4 regions of the Guyparkeria halophila genome follow, and region 4 is predicted to be linked to each of the others. Evidence: predicted binding sites of a transcription regulator. Region 4 holds the regulator's gene; each other region holds the start of a gene.
What was found. The regulator FliA, encoded in region 4, starts transcription of late flagellar genes. The targets are predictions, from matches to a motif close to GCTAAAGTTNNNNNNNNNNCNGCCGATA.
Positions count from the first base shown of each region.

Region 1 (5,035 bases), 210 kb from region 4:
CCGAGCATGCCGGCGAATACGACGTGGTCACCTGCATGGAGATGCTCGAGCACGTCGAGCAACCCGCGCGCATCATCGAATCGCTCGCCGAGGCCGTCCGCCCCGGTGGCCACGTGTTTCTGTCGACGCTCAACCGCAACGCCAAGTCGTGGCTGCTGGGCATCGTCGCCGCGGAATACCTGCTCAACATGGTGCCGCGCGGCACGCACGACCACCGTCAGTTCATCCGTCCAGGCGAACTGGCGCGGATGGGGCGCGCTGCCGGGCTCAAGCCGATCGCCTCGACCGGGATCGTCTACAACCCGCTGACCCGCGAGTTCTCGCTCCACGACCGCGATCTCGACGTCAATTACCTGATGGCCTTCCAGAAGGACTCCTGATGCTGCCCGCCCCGCAAGCGATCCTGTTCGACCTCGACGGCACCCTGCTCGACACGGCACCCGACATGGCCGCCGCGCTCAACCAGTTGCGCGCCGAGCACGGACTCGCGCCCATGCCGTTCGCCGAGATCCGGCCCAACGTCTCCAACGGGGCGCGCGGTCTGCTGGGGATCGGGTTGGGCATCGGCCCGGATCACGACACCTACGACCAGCTGCGTGATCGGTTCCTGGCCCTCTACGCGGCGGACCTGGCCGTGCACACCTGCCTGTTCCCGGGCCTGGAAGCGCTGGTCGACTCGCTCGAGCAACGCGCCATGCCCTGGGGCGTGGTGACCAACAAGCCGGGCGGGCTGACCCATCGGCTGCTCGAGGCGCTGAAGCTCGAGCCGGCGGTCGTGGTCTGCGGCGACGAACTCGAACGGGCCAAACCCCACCCAGACCCGCTGCTGTTCGCGGCCGGCAAACTGCGGCTGCCCCCATCGACGATCTGGTACATCGGCGATCATGAACGCGACATCATCGCCGGCAACGCCGCCGACATGCCGACCATCGCCGGACGCTGGGGCTATCTCGACGGCGAACGGCCGATCGAGGCATGGGGCGCCACGCTGGTGATCGATCACCCCGAGGAGATCGCCGGCCTGCTCCCTGGATCGGATCTCCACGCGGCGAATCCCGACGCGGTGGATGCCAAATGATTCCGCGCGTCACCTCCCTGCTCGCCTGGTCGGTGGACGCCCGTCTGCGCAATGCGCCACTCACCCCGGTCACGACCCCCGAGGACATGGGCGATCTGATCGCCTTCTACCGCGATCGCCTCGCCGCCTTCCGCCCGCCCTGGTTCGATCGCCTGTCCTCCACCGACCAGGCCCGCATCGACGGGCTGATCACGGCCGTGCTGCTGGTCGATGGCTGGCTGGACGCCGCGGCCGACCGGCAGGCCGGTCATGCGATGCGACTACCCGCCGACGAACTGGCGCAACTGGGGGTGACCGAGGCCCACTGGCAGGAGCAACGGGTCGATTTCGCCTTCCGGCGCTTCAACGAGCGCTTCGCCGGACGGATTCGTGGCGTGCTGCAGGGCGCGGCTCCCCTGGGAAAACCCTGGTTGGCCGGCTGGCGCTATCGACTGACGATCGTGCGGGTCGAGCAGATCCTGCGCGAACGGCAGGTCGACCCGTCGCTCTGGTTTCAGACCGAGACGGCCCGCTCGCCGATCGCCAAGGCAACCGCGGCAATCCGGATTGCCTGGCGCGTGATTACCGGCCGCGGTTGACGCCAGCGGTCCCGCCGGTCAAAGCCGGAAGCGCGCCACCTGACCAGCCAGCCGATCGGCCTCGCGGTTGACCGAATCGACGGCATCATTCGCCGACTGCATGGTCTCGGCGTTGCGCTCGACCACCTCGATCAGTGAATTCAGATCCGCGGTGAGCTGCTCGATTGCCGTCTGGTGACGCTCCCCGTGGCCGGCGGCCTCCTCGGTGAGCTTGACCGTATCGGCCACCGAATCAAGCATTTCGGACAGCCCGCCGGAAGCGGTCCGCAAGGAGCGCTCGGCATCCGCGGAATACCGACTGGCTTCCTGCATCTTGTCATCGGCGGCGGTCACGTCGCGCCCCAGTGATTCCATCACCAGACCGATATCCCGGGCGGCCTCGCCGCTACGGCCGGCGAGCTTGCGCACCTCGTCGGCAACCACGGCAAAGCCGCGACCGTGCTCGCCGGCACGGGCCGACTCGATCGCCGCGTTCAGTGCCAACAGGTTGGTCTGTTCGGCGACCGCATCGATGGTCGCGGTCATGCCGGCAATGCGGTCTCGGGCGGCCACCAGCGAGGTGATCAGCGCGGCGGTTTCCTCGACACGTTCCTGCGAACGGGTGATCGAGGCGACGCTCTCGCCCACCTGGCCGCGCGTCTGCTCGGCGCGCGACTGCATTTCACCGGCCTGGTGACCGGCCTCGAGGATGGCCCCGACCAGCCGCCCACCGCCGTCGGCCACCTCGCGGGCCTCGCCCAGGGTGCGCTCACGCTGCGCCTGAACCCGCCCCTGTGCCGTCATCACGCTGGAGACGCTTTCGTCGAGGCTACCGGCGGCCGCCGACAACGAATCGCTGCTGCGATTGAGATCGCCCATCTGGGCGTGCAGCTGGTCGATCATGCCGTTGACGCTGGTCACGATCTCGCCGAGCGAGTCGTGGCTGACGATGGTGCATTTCTGGGTGAGATTGCCGTCGCGCACGGCGGCGGCAATCCGCGCCAGCGACCCCATGCGGCGCAACAGGATCAGGTGGGCCAGGCCGTAGTTGACGAACCCCACTGTCAGTCCCGCGCCCAGACAGCCGACCACGAACCAGCCCAGCATGCCGTCGCGAAACTCGACGAAGAACGACGCGAAGACGGGAAAGATGGCGCCCATCACGATACCCATACCGACAAACGACCACTTGAGACGGCGCAGGAGACTGGGTTGATTCATCGTTCGGTATACCTTGCTCATGATGACGGCGGAGAGGATAGACAATCGGCCTTAGCCGGGATATCGGTCCCGGCGGGGAATTCTTGAGTGTTGACTCGACGCCACGATCGGCCATCCGGCGACCATCGGCCGAACTGGTAGAATCCCCGCCCATGAGCGCCGAATCTACCCGCCCCTCGGTCGAGCCCCAGCTGGCGGCCGCCGAATGCGAACGTCTGGCACGGCCGGTGGGCAGTGCCTTCCGGCTGGCCAGCCTCAAGCTGCCGCCCGCCCGGCAGCGGGCGGTGACCGCCCTGCGTGCGCTGGATGTCTCGCTGGCCGAGATCCCGGAGACCGTCAGCGAACCGCAGGTGGCCATGGCCAAGCTCGACTGGTGGCGCGAGGCGCTGCTGGGCATGACCCAGGGGCGAGCCGAGCACCCGGTGATCCAGTCCCTGGCCGCGGGACTCGAGGCGATCGGTCTGGGCGAGGAAGCACGCCGCGAGGACTCGCCACTGATCGCCCAACTGGAAGAGCGGTTGGGGGCGGCGCGCATCGAGCTCGAGTACGAGGGCTTTGCCGCCGAGACGGATCTCGAGGCCTTTCTCGACGCGCGCTACGCCAGCCTGTTCGCCCTGTACGGGCGGCTGCTCGACCTGCCCGCCGGGCAGATCGACGCCGCCGCCCAGCTGGGACGCTGGCACGGCCGGCTCGACCGGGCGCGGCTACTGGGCCGCCATGCGCGACTCGGGCGTGTCTACCTGCCACAGGACACCCTCAATCGCTTCGGGCTGGACGAGGCCGACCTGTACCGCGAGCCCGCACCAACGGCGCGTGAGGACCTGTTCCGCGACGAACTCGAGGCGATCCGATCCGGCCTGGACGCCTGGCCGGTGACCGGCCGACCGCCACGCCTGTTCCGCATCCTGCGTGCCATCGACCGCGAGCATCTGCGCCTGATGCAGGAAACGCCCGCGCAACTCACCGGCGGCCGCGTTGAAATCAGTCCCGTGCGCCAGTGGTGGCTTGCCTGGCGTGCCTCCTGGTAACCCAACCGAGTAACCCGGCCCCGCTCCTCCGACTCGAGGACCACGGGCTCACACCCCCGAGAATTCCCGATGACCGACTCCCCTTCCTCCGACATGGCCCGCGATGCGTCGACTGATATCTCGTTCGCCGGCCAGGTCGTGCTGATCAATGGCGCGACCGGTGCGCTGGGCACCGCCACTGCCCAGACGCTGGCCGCCCGTGGGGCGAGCGTGATCCTGCTGGGTCGCAAGCTCGATCAGCTCGATCGGCTTGCCGACGACATCAATCAGCGGGTCCTGCCCGAGGTGCCTACCGAGGCCCGCGGCGAACCCCCCGTGATCCAGCCAGTGGATTTCTCGGGCGCCGCGCCGGAGGATTACGCCACGCTCGTGGATGGGATCGAGCGGGCCTACGGCCGTCTGGATATGCTGGTCCATGCCATGGGCACCGCCGGTGAACTCGCGCCGCTCGCCCAGGCCGACCTGATGAAGTTCCAGGAGAGCCTGCACGTGAACCTGACCGCCCCGTTCGCGCTGACCCGCAGCGCGTGGCCGCTGCTGGAGCAATCGGACCGCCCGCGGGTGCTGTTCTTCACCGACCGCGGTACCGAGGCCTACGGCAGCGCCCACGACATCGCGCACGCGGGGATCGAACGGATGGTCCGGCAATGGGCGGCGGAAACGCCCAACGTGTGGATCACCGGCTTCGATCCCGGCGCGGTCAACAGTCGCCTGCGCCATGCGCGCTTCCCCGGCGAACTCAGCGAGGATCGCCAGCCGCCCTGCGCGGTCATGCCGGCACTCCTCGACTGGTTGGAACAGGGCGAGTCGGGTGCGGTGCGCCGATTCGAGGCGGCCGCGACCACCTGATCAAGACCCTGCTCAACCACCAAGGCGAAGCCGCATCACCCGGAAACGTTCACCCATCTCGGTGGGCATCACCAGCTCGCGGAATTCTTGCGCCAAGCGGGCCTGATCGGTCAGCGAGTCGTGTGCCTGCAGTTCCCGCTCGACGAGCCGAGGGACGTCGGTGCCCAGCAGCCACTGGGCCTGGCTGCGCTCACCGTCGATGGCGAACCCGGCCGCGCGCGCGGCCTGCTCGACCGCCTGGAAATCCACCCAGGCGGTAATGTCCTGCAGCCCCGGATAGACAAACGGGTCTTCATGGGCCA
Region 1 covers NZ_CP140153.1:947,014-952,048, reverse strand. Annotated here, with positions in the region: gene ubiG (bifunctional 2-polyprenyl-6-hydroxyphenol methylase/3-demethylubiquinol 3-O-methyltransferase UbiG) at 1-380, shown strand, start outside; gene SR882_RS04465 (HAD-IA family hydrolase) at 380-1,078, shown strand; gene SR882_RS04460 (hypothetical protein) at 1,075-1,656, shown strand; gene SR882_RS04455 (methyl-accepting chemotaxis protein) at 1,675-2,856, opposite strand; gene SR882_RS04450 (phytoene/squalene synthase family protein) at 3,009-3,884, shown strand; gene SR882_RS04445 (SDR family NAD(P)-dependent oxidoreductase) at 3,954-4,733, shown strand; gene SR882_RS04440 (class I SAM-dependent methyltransferase) at 4,746-5,035, opposite strand, start outside.
Region 1: SR882_RS04455 (methyl-accepting chemotaxis protein) is a predicted target of FliA. The motif match lies at 2,918-2,945, and genes of this name have one in related genera.

Region 2 (5,035 bases), 170 kb from region 4:
GCGAAGCCGCGCCCGTGTTCGCCGGCACGGGCGGCCTCGATCGCCGCGTTGAGGGCCAGCAGGTTGGTCTGGTCGGCGATCGCGCCGATCACGTCGAGCACCTTGCCGATCTCCTCGGATTCGGCCTTGAGCGAGTCGATTGTGTCCGAGGACTGGCGGATCTCGTCGGAGAGGATGCCCACCGCGTTGACTGCATTGCCGAGGATGGTCTGGCCGTGCTTGGCTGAGTCGTTGGCCGACTGCGCACTCTGCGAGGCATCCGAGGCATTGCGGGCCACGTCCTCGACGGTGGCGGTCATCTGGTTCATGGCTGCGGCGACCTGCTCGATCTCCTGCATCTGACGCGCCACGCCACGATCGGTCTGCTCGGAGACCGCCGAGGTCTCCTCCGCGGCGGAAGCCAGCTGCTCGGAGGCCTCGCCGATGCGTTTGAGGGTATCGCGCAGGGATTCGCGCGCGGTGTTCATGTGGGTGATGATCTCGGCGATCTCGTCGCGGCTGTCGAGTTGCACCGGCTCGTTGAGGTTGCCCTCGGCGAAGTTGGTGGCAAAGCGGTCGGCCGCCTTGAGGCCACGCGTGACGCCATGGATGATCCAGGCGGCGATCATGATGATGATCAGGACGTTGATCACCGTGATGCCCAGCGAGATCATCACGTCTTGCTCGACCCGCTCACTGGTGCGGGCTAGCTCCTCCTCCATGTTGTCGCGCAGGATGCCCTCGTAGGTGCTCGCTGCCTGCTCGAATCTCGGCAGCACTTCGGTGAGGGTAAGGATCAGCAAGGCCTGGGCACCGACGTAGTTGCCTTCCTCAAGTTTCTGGATCAGCGGCAGGAAGGCGACGTTGACCAGTTCTTCCTGCGTCGAGAACAGGGCCTGCTGAGCCTCGTTGGACTCGGTCTGGCGGTGCTCGATGGTGGCGATCTTGGCGTTGACCTCCTCGAGCGCCGCGAGGTTGTCCCGGATGATGTCCATGTGCTGGTCGATGCCGTGAGCGTGCATCGCGGCCGTACGCCCCTGCGGATCGTGTTGCAGTGCCAGCAACGACTGGGTGGTCATCTGGTTGAGCAACTGCACCGAGGTGCCGACGTGGTTGATCGGCATGATGCGCAACTCGTGGTTCTTCTCGGCGAGTTCGTGGCCCTTGAGTTCGGCATAGATGCCGAACAGGCTGGTGGCGACCGTGGCGGCGCCGGCAAGGACCACGAGCAGGATGAGTTTGGCCTTGATGGTCATGGTGGTGGCAATGCTCCTGTAGTGGCTCGAGTCGCCCTGCCGTCACTTTGGAAACACCCGCGGCAGCGGGGTCATGGGTGACTTTGCGGTGAGGGGCTCTCGCTCGTCTTGTTGGTTCTATCGGTCGATCGGCGGCCGACTTTAGCGAAGCGCGGGACTTTTCGTCCACGCCGTCGCGCGTGGGGCAGGTCTAGCCAGAATCATGCCGAAGGCAGCTGTTGGTATCGGGGCGACGTCTGCGCGGGCGTCGGATGCAGGCGCCCGTCGATCGTCAATGGCTTGACGGCCCCGGGCGCCCTGACGATTCATCGAGATCCGTCGGGGACCCGCAAACAAAAAACCCCGCGTCGGGAAGGCGCGGGGTCGGTCATCGAGTGAGGCGAGGTGCTCAGCCGCCGCTTTGCTCGATGGCCTGCAGCACGACGTTGGCCGGACGGTAGCCGGGCATGGCCGCCCCGTTGGGCAGGATGGTGTACGGGGTGCCGCTCATGCCCAGACGGCTGGAGAGCGCCATGTTCTCCTTGATCATGTCATTGCGGCAGGCCTGGGCATCGACCGAGCCGCCCTTCATGGCGCGATCGAGGGCGTCCTTCGGGTCATCGGCGCAGGCCACTTTCGAGGAGATCTCGAAGCCTTTCGAACCCGGCCCCTGTCGCGGCGTGAGGATGTAGGTCACCTCGACGCCGGCCTCACGCAATTTCGGCAGTTCCTTGTGGAGCTTGTCGCAGAACGGGCAGGTCGGGTCGGTGAGGATGGTGATCGAATGCCTGGTCTCGCCGTCGGCCGGGTAGACCAGCTTGCGCTCACCGGGTACGTCCTCGAGCGCGGCGATGCGCTGGGCATCCTGCTTGCCCTGGGTCAGGTTCTGGCGGTTCTCGACGTCGATCAGGTCGCCGGCGATCAGGTACTTGCCGTCGGCGGTGACGTAGGCGATCTGCCCGTTGGAGGTCAGCTCGTAGATGCCCTTGGCGGGTGTTTCCTCGATCGAGTCGATCGGTACGCCCGGCATGTGTTTCTGGATGCTGGCGGTGATCGCATCCTTGTCGTCGGCCATCACCGCGGTGCTCGGCAAGGCCAGGGCGAAGGCCAGGGCGAAAGCCGGGGGCAGCGCGGTCAGTCCGCGACGGGTGGCAAGCGGGAGACGAGTGTTTCGCATTGGGTAATCAACCTGGGTTTGTATGGTCGTGTCCGGATATTCGGCCGGCGGCCCGAACTTGGAGTGCCGAGTCCCGGCGGGGTTCCGTAATCGCCACGTAATTGTGGCATCCCTGCAAGGTCACGGCGAGCGTTGGCGATATTGACCGGCATCGATGGGCTATCACCCCCTGTCGGCGCATCAGCCGCGCGGGTGGTGCTCGGCGTGCAGGGCCTGCAGACGGGCGGTGGCCACATGCGTGTAGATCTGAGTGGTTGACAGATCGGCGTGCCCTAGCAGCATCTGCAGGGCGCGCAGATCGGCGCCGTGATTGAGCAGGTGCGTGGCAAAGGCATGTCGCAGGGTATGAGGTGAGGGCAGTCGCGCCAACCCGGCCTCGCGGGCATGGTGCTTGAGGCGGTACCAGAAGGCCTGGCGGGTCAGGGGCGTGGCCCGGTTGGTGACGAACACGGCCGCGGTCTGTCGCTCGCCCAGCATCGTCGGTCGCGCCTGGTCGAGGTAGCGGCGCAGCCAGTCGATCGCCTCGTCGCCGATCGGCACCAGGCGTTCGCGCCCGCCCTTGCCGGTGATGCGCGCCAGGCCGTGGGCGAGATGGATCTCGTTGAGTCTCAGGTTGACCAGTTCCGAGACCCGCAGGCCGGTGGCGTAGAGCGTCTCGAGCATGGCGCGGTCGCGCAGGCCCAGCGGCGAGCCGGTGTCGGGGGCGTTCAGCAGGGCCTCGACGTCGGCCTCGCTCAGATCGGTCGGCAGCGCGCGGGGGCGGCGCGGTGCTGGCAGGTCGGTGGCCGGGTTGGGCTGGATCAATCCCTCGCGATTGGCCCAGGCATAAAACCGGCGCAGGGCCGAGCGCATGCGGCCCACGGAACGTGGGGCCGCCCCCTCGGCCAGTCGCTCGCCGAGAAGGCGGTTCAGGGCATTGCCGTCGGCGTCGGCCAGGGCGCGGCTTTCGTCCAGTGCGGCGGTCCCCGAGAGTCGGCGCGCGGTCAATTCCAGGTCGCGTCGGTAGGCCGCGCGACTGTTCTCCGCCAGGTTTTCCTCCAGCCAGAGTGCCTCGATGAAGGCCGTGATCAATTCGTCGTCCCGCATCGGGCTCGCTCTCGGTGGGTCGTGTCCGCGGAGTTTATATTTCGGCGGACAGCGTGCATGTCGACGGACAGTATGGCGTGCCGGCTCGGGACCATGGCAGCGAAACGCCTGATCTGACAACGGATCGGCGAGGATTTCCCACCTTTTCAGACCGGTTGTCCACTTTTTTATCCACAATCAGGCCGTCTTTTATGCCGATCTACCACAAGCAGCGCCAGGGCGCCAAGCCCCGCCGGGGCGATCGTTCGCCAGTGGCGTCGCGAAATGACAATAACCATGTATAACAACATGTTATTTAATTTGCCGAGGTGGGCTGATCCGACTGGCCAAAAAATGCGCAATCCGTGCAACTGCCTGATCGGGCTTTGTCCGGCGTGGTTGTTGGCGTGTTTTCCACTAGGTTGTCCACAGCTTCTGTGCATAAGTGAAATCGGCCGGAGGCAATCCCTTTTCCACCAACCGGTTAGCGGCGGTTTCTGTCATTTTTTTCGGGATGTGCCTGCTAAGTCGGACAAGGTGCTTCCCAGCCACGCGGCGAATTTTGCTAATCTTGCGCGGTGCGATTGCCCCGGTCCCGTGCCGGGGCGGTGCCTGCTTCTATTACAGGTGCGACAAACCGATACACGATTACCGATGGAGTCTATATGGATAACCTCGAGTCCATTCTGAGCGAGAACCGTGTCTTCTCGCCGGCGCCGGAATTTTCGGAGCGGGCGAGAATCGGGTCTCGGGCGGCCTTCGACGAGCTGGTCGCCGAGGCCGAGCGCGATTTCGAGGGCTTCTGGGCGCGGCTCGCGCGCGAGTTCGTTACCTGGGACACGCCGTTCACCCAGACGCTGGACGACTCGAACGCGCCGTTCTTCAAGTGGTTTGCCGACGGTAAGCTCAACGTCTCGGCCAACTGCATCGATCGTCACCTGCCGGCCAAGGCCGACAAGACCGCCATCATCGGCGAGTCGGACGACGGCAGCGTCACGCATATCTCTTACCAGGAGTTGCACGATCGCGTGGCGAAATTTGCCAACGCGCTCAAGGCGCAGGGCATCGAGAAGGGCGATCGTGTCGTCATCTACTTGCCGATGATCCCGGACGCGACCGTGGCCATGTTGGCGTGCGCGCGCATCGGTGCGATCCACTCGGTGGTTTTCGGCGGCTTCTCCGCCGAGGCGCTGCGCGATCGGATCAACGACACCGAGGCCAAGCTGGTAATCACCGCCGACGGCAACATGCGTGGCGGGAAGAAGGTCATCCTCAAGGGGCAGGTGGACAAGGCCCTCGAACACGGCTGCCCGTCGGTCGAGGCCGTCATCATGCTCGAGCACATCGGTGGCGTAGCCACCGGGACCTCCAGTGTGAAGGAGCTGACCTGGGCCGAGGCGATCGACGGCCAGCCGGCCGAGTGCGAGCCGGTCATGGTCGAGGCCGAGCACCCGCTGTTCATCCTCTACACCTCGGGCTCGACCGGCAAGCCCAAGGGTATCGTCCACTCCTCGGGCGGTTATCTGGTAAACGCAGCGATGACCTCTTCCTGGGTGTTCGACCTGAATGACGACGATGT
Region 2 covers NZ_CP140153.1:561,226-566,260, forward strand. Annotated here, with positions in the region: gene SR882_RS02610 (methyl-accepting chemotaxis protein) at 1-1,235, opposite strand, end outside; gene SR882_RS02615 (DsbC family protein) at 1,624-2,391, opposite strand; gene xerD (site-specific tyrosine recombinase XerD) at 2,572-3,477, opposite strand; gene acs (acetate--CoA ligase) at 4,122-5,035, shown strand, end outside.
Region 2: SR882_RS02610 (methyl-accepting chemotaxis protein) is a predicted target of FliA. The motif match lies at 1,354-1,381, and genes of this name have one in related genera.

Region 3 (5,035 bases), 370 kb from region 4:
GCGTGCCGGCGGGCGATTGGTCATGGGAATCCAGACCCGCAATGACCAGGTCGACACCGCCCTGACGCTGATGAATGAGGAATTGTCACGTTTCATCGACGAGGGTCCGACCAGCGAGGAACTGGCCGACAGTCAGGCCAATATCGTCGGCGGCTTTCCCATGCGCCTGAACAGCAACGGCAAGATCATCGAACAGATCGGCGCACTGGCCTTCCTCGACCTGCCGCTGGATTACTTCGACGACTACACCGACCGGATCGAGGCCGTGACGGCCGAGGAGATCCGGCAGGCCTTCGACCGGCATGTCGAGCCGCAGAAACGAATGGTGGTGATCGTCGGCCCAACGGCCGAGAAAACGGGAGTCGACGAGGGGGCCGACTAACGGCTGAGACAGGCATGCCTTGGGAACTTGCGACGAGCCGGCCTATCAAAGCGGTCATCGGTTGAACGTCACGGACCGGGCCAATTGCGGATTGAGCCAACGGCCCGTGGCAGCACTCACAGGAGCCTCACCATGACCCACCGCATCCAAACCTTGGGCTTTCCCACTCTGCTCGCTGCCCTGATCCTGCCGGCCACGGCCGCGTTCGGCGGCGATCTTCACCGCGACGCCGCCATTGGCGGGGCGATCGGCGGCGCCCTGGGCGGTGTCGTCGGGGCTGAAGTCGGGGGCCGCGAAGGCGCGATCGTCGGTTCGGGCATCGGCGCGGCCGTCGGCACGGGCGTCAGCACGCGCAACAGCCGTGATGATCGGTATTATCGCGATGACGGCCACCACGAGCGCCACCGCTACCGCGAGGGCCACGGCCACTCACATGGCCGCTTCTGTCCGCCGGGTCTGGCCAAGCAGGGCCGTTGCTGAACCAGGCGCATCCACCTCGCCCCCCGTATTCGCGCACCTGGCCCACAAACAGAAAACGCCACCGACTTGTCGGTGGCGTTTTTGATTTGGGCTCAACGCGGGTCACCGTCGGCTCGGCTCCCGGGGCGGCTTCCGAATTACGCCTGGTCGTTCTTCCCTCTGCCCTCGTCTGAGCTCTCCCGGCTGTCGTCACCGTGACCATTGAGCACCTGCTTCGCCGGTGAGAGCAGACGCAGGCTGGCGAAGGTGAGGATCGAGAGCAACAAGGCGATCTCGAAGTGATTCCAGGCCACGGCCACCCCGATCGCACCGGTGGTCCAGAGACTGGCCGCGGTGGCGGTCCCGTGCGCATGACTCTGGCTCTTGAGGATCGCCCCGCCACCGATAAAGCCCATGCCGGTGATGATCCCTTCGAACACGCGCGCCTCGGCATCGCTGGAATCCAGCACATTGATGCCCAACAGCATGTAGGCGCAGCTGGCCACCGCCACCAACGGGAAGGTGCGCAGCCCGGCCGAACGTGAGTGCCGCTCTCGCTCCAAACCCACCGGGAGGGCCAGCACATACGCCGCGGCCAGGTAGGTCAGGTTCCAGTAGACCGACTGCCAGTCGATGTCGAATATCATTCGTCACCTCTCCTTGGTGACGGGTCAAAGCGACTCGTTGACTCGTTGGGAATGCTCCCGCAGGAGTTCGTCGGCGCGATGCTTCTCGTCCTCGTCTCGCGCGTGGACCACCACCGTCCACTCGCCATGCGTCGAGGCATCCCGGGTATCCGCAATCACTCGCTCATGATCCAGTCGGACGGACACCACACCAGCGCCGAGCATGCCGATCAGGCCGCCGATTACGGCCAAAATGCCGTACACCCAGGCCGGCCGGGTCTGCGCAAAGTCAAACCCCGCGCCGACCAGGATGCCGGCTAGGATCAGACCGACGACGGCACCGATGACGCCGAGCACCGCATGGGAACGAAGAATGGTCCGGGAGATCTCGGACGACTCCGGCTCCAGTTTTTCCGCTCGCTGGGGATCGTTCGGCTCGACCACGTCGATCTGCTCGGTCGACAGACCGACCTTAGCCGCCAGTGCGCTCGCCGCGTCGCGGGCACGGCGCTCGTCGTGGAACACGGCATCGACTAGATGCGGAAAGCGTTCGCTGATGATCGTTGCCTGAGTCATAAACCACCTCCTGATCGGGTGAACCGGCGAATTTCAACCAGAAATCCGTGTCTGTTGATGGGATTTATGCAGGAGACGTTAGTTCACAGATCGCCGGTTGGCTCGGAAGAAGCCGGGCAATGACCGCGACGGATCAGCCGGGGCGTAGCACGAGCGCGAGACGTGCACCGGCGGCGGGACGGTGGGCGTCAGTCTCGCTTGAAGCGGGTGACCAGCTCGTGAAGCTCGGCGGCAATGCGCTCGAGATCGTGGATCTTCTCCTCGGCGGAGGCCGACTGGCCGAGGCTGGAGTTGGCCAGGTCGGAGATATTGTGCACCTGCCGATCGATCTCGCCGGACACGGTCGCCTGCTCCTCGACGGCGGCGGCCATCGAGGTGGCCATGTCCCGGATCTGCGCCACCGCCTCGGCCACGCCATTGAGCATTTCCTCCGACTCACGCACGCGCTCGACCCCGGCGGTAGCCGCGTCCCGACCACGCCGGGCCACGGCCACCGATTCCTCGGCCTGCTGCGTCAATGACCCGATAATCTCGTGGATGTCACGGGTCGACTCCTGGGTCCGCCGCGCCAGATCGCGCACCTCCTCGGCCACCACGGAAAAGCCGCGGCCGTGTTCGCCGGCCCGTGCCGCCTCGATGGCGGCATTCAACGCGAGCAGGTTGGTCTGCTGGGCGATCTGATCGATGATGCCGGCGGCGCTGGCGATCGCCCCGGTCTGGTTCGATACCCCCTCGACGGAATCCCCGATGGCATTGACCGTCCCCTGCAGGTCGACAATCGACTCACGGGTGCGGGTGGACAGGTGCCGCCCCTCCTCGACCAGTTCCTGGGAACGACTGGCCTCGTCCGCCGTGCGCTGGACGTGTTCGGAGACGTCATTGATGGTGGTCGACATCTCGTGCATGGCCGCCGCGACCTGCTCGGTCTCCGCCTGTTGACGCGCGATTTCGTCCTTGGCCTGGGTGGACAGCTCCAGGCTCACCGAAGACTGACGACTGACCTGGTCCGAGGCATCCTCGATCCGGGTCAGTACCGTGATCATCCGCGCCTGCTCGCTCTTGATCGAGACCTTCAGGCGACCCAGCAAACCCGCCTCGCCGGTGTAGGAATCCACCGCCAGCGGATGGCTGAAGGCATTGGGCAGCTGTTCGGTCAGAGCGGAAATCAGTTGCCGCTCACGCAGCCGCCCCATCACAGCGAACACCAGGCCGGTGGCGGCCAATGCCCACAAGGCCGGCAGGCCGTGTCCAACGGCCCACAGGCCGGCCGAGACGGCCAGGCCCACCACGCCGATCACATCCTGGCCATGCAGACGGAATCTTCGTGCCCGATAACCCCGCTGGTTGATGCGTCGATACAGGCGCTCGGCTCGCTTGACGTCCTCGCGCGACGGGCAGGAACGCACCGACTCGTAGCCGATCACCTCGCCGTGTTCGGTAATCGGCGTCACATACGCATCCACCCAGTAGTAACCGCCGTTCTTCGATCGGTTCTTGACCAGCCCCATCCAAGGCTGACCGGCCTTGAGATGCGTCCACATCACCTCGAAGGCCAACGGCGGCATGTCCGGGTGCCGCACGATGTTGTGCGGCTGGCCGATCAGCTCGTCACGTGAATAGCCGCTGATATTGACGAACGCCTCGTTGCAATACGTGATCCGACCTTGGAGATCGGTGGTCGACACCAAGCGCTCCCCGGCAGGAAAGGTGTATTCGGTATCGGAGACGGGCAGGTTATTGCGCATGAATCAGTGACTACTCTAAGGGGAACAACGTGGGGCGTGACGACCATCGGATGCAGTGGCGGGCCGGGGCCATACATCCGTTCATTCAGATATTGTGGGTTATCGAGTTTACGGGGGAAAACTTTAGGGTTTTGCGAGGATTTTCCCCAACCGAACAAGGTCGGCTATTGATAAGCCAGCAAACGAACTGTCTAAAGGGGCGCGATTGTGCCACCCAGGCCCGTCGAATGCACCCCGTTTCCCGCTCAGCCGGAACCCCGCCCGCGTCCTTGCCTCCAACCACATGCGCTGCACGGCAAGTCCATGACGGCAGACCGACATTCGTGGAATCATCGAAAGGCTAGATCCGCGAACAACCGAGGAGGATTCGCGATTGATCAAGGGAATGCCGATACGACAGATGGGGCGCGTTGCCCTGCTCGCCCTGGTGCTGACCGGCTGCGCCCTGCCCCCGCTGGAGGGTCGCCACGTCAGTGTCACCCTCCCGCCGGCTGAGGCGCGTGCCACGCCGCTGGGCGACGCGCTTGCTCCGCAGAAGGCCGCCCACCCGGGAAAGACCGGGGTGTACCTGCTGTCGGATCCGGTGATGACCTTCGCGGCGCTGACCCACCTGGCGCGTACCGCCCAGCGCAGCCTCGATCTGCAGTACTACATCTGGTACGCCGATCGCTCCGGCACCCTGCTGCTGCGCGAACTACTGGATGCCGCCGACCGAGGGGTGCGCGTGCGGTTGCTGCTCGACGACCAGGGCACCCGGCAACTGGATGCCGAACTGGCCGCCCTGCACGACCACCCCAACATCGCTGTACGGCTGTTCAATCCGTTCATGACACGCGATGCCCGCTGGATCGGCTTTCTCACCGACTTCAATCGGGCCAACCGTCGCATGCACAACAAGGTCCTCATCGCCGACAACCAGGCGCTGATCAGCGGCGGGCGCAATATCGGCGACAGCTATTTCGGTTCGACCGACGGCTTCTTGTTCTCGGATCTCGACATCCTCGCCGTGGGGCCCGTGGTCGACGAGGTCTCGCGCGGCTTCGATCGGTACTGGCAAAGCCGCTCGGCCTATCCGGCCGACCGCATCCTGCCCACCCCAGAAGACGAGGCGGCCGCCGAAACCCGGGAAACGCTCGACTTCAAGGCCGATGCCATCGCACTCGACCCGCAGGCCGAGGATCTGATGGTGGCGGTGCGCGAGAACTACGTCGTCGACCAGTTGCTCAACGGGCAGCTGGGACTGGAAT
Region 3 covers NZ_CP140153.1:1,106,766-1,111,800, reverse strand. Annotated here, with positions in the region: gene SR882_RS05130 (M16 family metallopeptidase) at 1-382, shown strand, start outside; gene SR882_RS05125 (glycine zipper domain-containing protein) at 515-862, shown strand; gene SR882_RS05120 (MgtC/SapB family protein) at 1,000-1,488, opposite strand; gene SR882_RS05115 (cell division FtsX domain-containing protein) at 1,513-2,043, opposite strand; gene SR882_RS05110 (methyl-accepting chemotaxis protein) at 2,232-3,788, opposite strand; gene SR882_RS05105 (phospholipase D family protein) at 4,174-5,035, shown strand, end outside.
Region 3: SR882_RS05110 (methyl-accepting chemotaxis protein) is a predicted target of FliA. The motif match lies at 3,889-3,916, and genes of this name have one in related genera.

Region 4 (5,035 bases):
GCCGCGCAAGACGCCGCCCCCGCCGCAACCTGTTGCCGACGAGCCCGAGCCGGCCGAGGCCGAAGAGGCCGCGCCGAAGACCACCGCCGAGATGCTGGCCGAGCGCAGCCGGCGTGCCGAATCGGTGGAGTCCGCCGCAGCGAGCGAAAACGGGGCGTCGACCGATAGCGGGGAGACCGAAGACGATCGTGCGGCCTTCTCCGAGGCACTGGCCGCCTGGAGCGAGCAGCTGTCCAGCCCATCGACCGACTCCACGGCGGAGGATGTGGCCGAGGAGCCGGCCGCCCGCGCGTCCAATCGAACGCCATCGCACTGGGACTGGCTGGTCGAGGATCAGGGCGCGGCCGAGGGGCGCCTGTCGACGCTGACCGAGGAAGTGGCGCAGTTGCGCGACCTGTTCGAGCGGCAATTGTCGGTCATGGAATGGCACCGTTTCAGCCAGGCTCATCCCGCCGAGGTCTCCACCGTGCAACGCCTGCAGGACATCGGCCTGCCGACGGGGCTGGCGCGCGATCTGGGTCGGGCCGCGGCCCAGGCGGCGCCTGATCGCGCCTTCGTCGAGGCACTCAAGATGCTGGGCGAGCAGCTCGAGCATCGTGCCGATGACCCGGTCGAGGCCGGCGGTACCTACGCCTTCGTCGGCCCGACCGGGGTGGGCAAGACCACCACGCTCGCCAAGCTGGCCGCCCGCGCGGTCCTGCATCGCGGTCGAGACTCGGTGGCGCTGATCAGCACCGACCGCTTTCGCATCGGCGCCCAGGAGCAGTTGCGCAACTACGCGCGTATCCTTAATGTGCCGCTGCATATCGCCCGTGACGAGACACATCTGGCGCAGTTGCTCGAGGCCGTGTCCGACCGGCATCTGGTACTGATCGACACCTCCGGGATGTCGCAGCGCGATTTCCGCATGATGCAGAAACTCGAGGCCCTGATGGGGGCCGGCGAGGCGGTCAAGCTGCTGCTGGTACTGTCGGCCAATGCCCAGTACCCGGCACTCGAGGACGTCAAGAAACGCTTTGCCGGCCTGCCGCTGCACGGCACCGTGTTGACCAAGCTCGACGAGACCGTCCTGCTTGGCGGCGGACTGGCCGCCCTGGTGCGTCCGCTGGCCGGCGCCGACGGCGAGCCGCGTCGCCTGCCGCTGGTTTGCGCGGGCGTCGGTCAGCGCGTCCCGGAAGATCTCTGGTTCCCGAAGGCCGCCGACCTGATCAAGCAGGCCCTGGAAATGGGGCAATCGCAACTCGAACACACCGACCGGGATGATCCGCTGTGGATGCTCAATCAAGCCGGATGACAATGCAGCCCACCATTAGCGGCCACGACCAGGCCGACGGCGCGCGCCATGCCAATGCCAATCGCCCGGTGCGGGTGATTGCCGTGACCAGCGGCAAGGGCGGTGTGGGCAAGACCAACGTGTCGGTGAACCTGTCCGTGGCCCTGGCGCGCGGCGGCGAGCGGGTGGTGCTGATGGATGCCGACCTGGGGCTGGGTAACGTCGACGTGCTGCTTGGTCTACAGTCCCGGGGCAATCTGTCCCACGTGCTGTCCGGCGAGGCCACGCTTGACGAGATCATGCTCGAAGGCCCCGAAGGCATCGGCATCCTGCCGGCAGCCAGCGGGGTGGCCAGCATGGCCGGCCTGACGGCCGCCGAGAACGCCGGGCTGATCTCGGCCTTCTCCGGCATGCGCTGGCCGGTCGACACCCTGGTGGTCGACTCGGCCGCGGGCATCGCCGATTCGGTGGTGCGCTTCGCCGAGGCGGCCAACGAGGTCGTGGTGGTGGTCTGCGACGAGCCGGCCTCGATCACCGACGCCTACGCCGTGATCAAGGTGCTCTCGCGCGAACACGACGTCACGCGGTTCCACGTGGTGGCGAACATGGTGCGTGATGCCGCCGAGGGCCGGCGTCTGTTCGAGAAACTCTCGGTAGCGGCCAAGCGCTTTCTCGATGTGACGCTCACCCACATGGGCTCGGTGCCGTTCGACGATTACCTGCGCCGGGCCGTGCAGCGTCAGAAGACCGTCGTGCAGCTCTACGGCGGCGCGAAGTCGACGCGGGCGTTCACGGCGATGGCGGACAAGGTCAATCAGTGGCCGGTGCCGCGCGGACCGCAGGGGCAGTTGCAGTTTTTCGTCGAGCGACTGGTGAACAACGCCGAGCTGGACCCCGAGAACCTGTTATGAATGCACGCGCCATGTATCAGAACGTTCAGGCCGGATCGACCGAAGCCCTGGTGGCCAAGCACGCGGACCTCGTCAAGCGGGTGGCCTTTCACCTGCTCGGGCGGCTGCCCTCCCATGTGCAGGCCGAGGATCTGATTCAGGCGGGCATGGTCGGGCTGCTCGATGCCGCCCGTCTGTTCGATGGCGACAAGGGGGCCTCGTTTGAGACCTACGCGGGCTTGCGCATACGCGGCGCGATGCTCGACGAGGTGCGTCGCAACGACTGGGCGCCGCGCTCGGTCTATCGGCGCCAGCGGGAAATCGCGCAGACGGTGGCCGCCATCGAGGCCGACACCGGGTGCGAGGCGCGAGACGCCGAGGTCTGCGAGCGCATGGGCATCACCCTCGACGAGTACCATGCCGCCATCAGTGATTCCTCCTCGGTCCATGTGGGCTCGCTGGATCACGGCGGCGAGGCGGAAAACGAGACCTTCGACATTGCCGATCCCAACAGCCAGCAACCCGACGAAGCGCTGGCCGAGGATCATTTCCAGCGCGACCTGGCCGATTGCATCGATGAGTTGCCGGAGCGGGAAAGACTGGTGATGTCCCTGTACTATGTCGAGGAACTCAACCAGAAAGAGATTGGCGCGGTGCTCGGCGTCAGTGAGTCGCGCGTCTGTCAGATTCACAACAAGGCGATCATGCGGCTCAAGACCGCGATGAACGCCTGGAAATAGGGCGCCGGGTGCGGAAAAGGCTCAATCTTTTCCGGTCGGCGCCGATAGACCCTCATACCCACGTTCGAACAAGGCAACCTGCCTGGTACTGACAAACGATCCCAGGGGCGAAAATGGACCGAAACATGAAGATCCTCGTGGTGGATGATTTCTCCACGATGCGCCGGATCATCAAGAACCTCCTCAAGGAGCTTGGCTTCACCAACCTCGAGGAGGCCGATGATGGCCAGACGGCACTGCCACTGCTCAGGCAGGGCAATTTCGATTTCCTCGTGACCGACTGGAACATGCCGGGAATGACCGGCATCGACCTGCTGCGGGCGGTCCGTGCCGATCCGAACCTCGCCAGTCTGCCGGTGCTCATGGTGACCGCCGAGGCCAAGCGGGAACAGATCGTGCTCGCCGCCCAGGAGGGCGTGAACGGCTATATCGTCAAGCCGTTCAACGGGGCCACGCTCAAGGAGAAGATCGACAAGATCTTCGAACGCGTCGAATCATAGGGGCGCGGGATGACTCAAGCAGACGAACAGGATTTCCAGCCGGTGGTCGGCCGCGAAAAGCGATTGGCCGACGCCCGCGCCTTGGTCGAGGCGATCGAGAACGAGGATTCGCCGAGCGAGGCGCAGCTGATCGGTGAGCTCACGGCGGCCTACTCGGGCAACATCTTCGACGAGGTCGGTCGGATGACGCGCGAGGTGCACGACACCCTCAGGAGCTTTGCCGAGGACGAGCGTCTCGGGGCACTGGCCGAAGACGAGATGCCGGACGCGCGTGATCGCCTGCGTTACGTGATAACCCTGACCGAGCAGGCGGCGACACGCACCTTGACGGTCACCGAAGAGGCCACGCCCACGGCCGAGCAGATCGTCGAGCGCTCGCAGCGGCTCAAGGACGAGTTGGCTAAAGTCGCCGCCAGCGAGGCCGATAACGCCCGTCTGAGTGGCGTGGTCGACTCGATGACCCGCTACCTGGATTCGACCACCCGCTGTGGCGAGCAGCTCAAGGGTCAGTTCACCGAGATCATGATGGCCCAGGAGTTTCAGGATCTGTCCGGTCAACTGCTGATGCGAGTGATCGACCTGCTCGAGCAGCTCGAGGAAAAGCTGGTCGGGCTGTTGCAGATCACCGCGCCGGTTCGCAACGCCAAGGGAGGGGACGGCAAGACCGCCCCGGCCGAGCGTGCCGAGGATGGCGTCGGGCCGCAGTTGCCCCACGCGGGCGACAACGTGGTCAAGAATCAGGACGACGTCGACGATCTACTCGCCAGCCTGGGTTTCTGACCCGGTCGGTGGAGGGAAATGCCGGGCCCAGGTGGCCGGGCGGGAACGTGGCACATCCCCGTTGGGGGTGTCACAGAGCGCATGAGAGGCAAGCATGGCATTCGAACCGGACAACGAGCTGTTGCAGGACTTCCTGATTGAGGCCGGTGAGCTGCTCAACGGGCTGGATGAACAGCTGATCGAGCTGGAGCAGTCGCCTGATGACGCGGACCGGCTCAATTCGGTGTTCCGCGCCTTCCACACCATCAAGGGTGGGGCCGGCTTCCTCGAGGTCCATCCGCTGGTGGAGGTCTGTCACCGGGCAGAGGACATCTTCAACCTGCTGCGCAACCAGGAAATCACCATGAACAGCCGGATCATGGACGTGATGCTGCAGGTGATCGACGTGCTCAATGACATGTTCGATTCCCTGCGCGGCGGACAGTACCCGGAAGACGTTTCCAAGGCCTTCCTCAAGGAAATCGAAGCGTTGGCGCATCAGGATGCGGCCGCGCCGCCGGCTGCTTCCGCCCCGAGCGAGCCCGTACCGAGTGACGACACCCCGGCCGCCGAACCGACCGCAGTGGCCGAGGAGGACGATGCCTTCGACCGCATGCTGGCCGACCTGGACGCGGCCGAGTCCGAGGCGCCAGCGGCAAGCGGTGGTGCGGGTGATGACCTGATCAGCGACGACGAGTTCGAGAGCCTGCTCGACGAGCTGCACGGCAAGGGCAAGTTCCAGGCCCCGGCGCCGGAAGCCGATCCGGCTGCCGCCGAAAAGGCGGCAGGTGCCGCGGATTCCGACGAGATCACCGACGAGGAGTTCGAGGCGGTGCTCGATGAGCTTTACGGCAAGGGCAAGGGGCCGACCGT
Region 4 covers NZ_CP140153.1:733,594-738,628, forward strand. Annotated here, with positions in the region: gene flhF (flagellar biosynthesis protein FlhF) at 1-1,294, shown strand, start outside; gene SR882_RS03375 (MinD/ParA family protein) at 1,297-2,184, shown strand; gene SR882_RS03380 (RNA polymerase sigma factor FliA) at 2,181-2,903, shown strand; gene cheY (chemotaxis response regulator CheY) at 3,017-3,403, shown strand; gene SR882_RS03390 (protein phosphatase CheZ) at 3,413-4,183, shown strand; gene SR882_RS03395 (chemotaxis protein CheA) at 4,278-5,035, shown strand, end outside.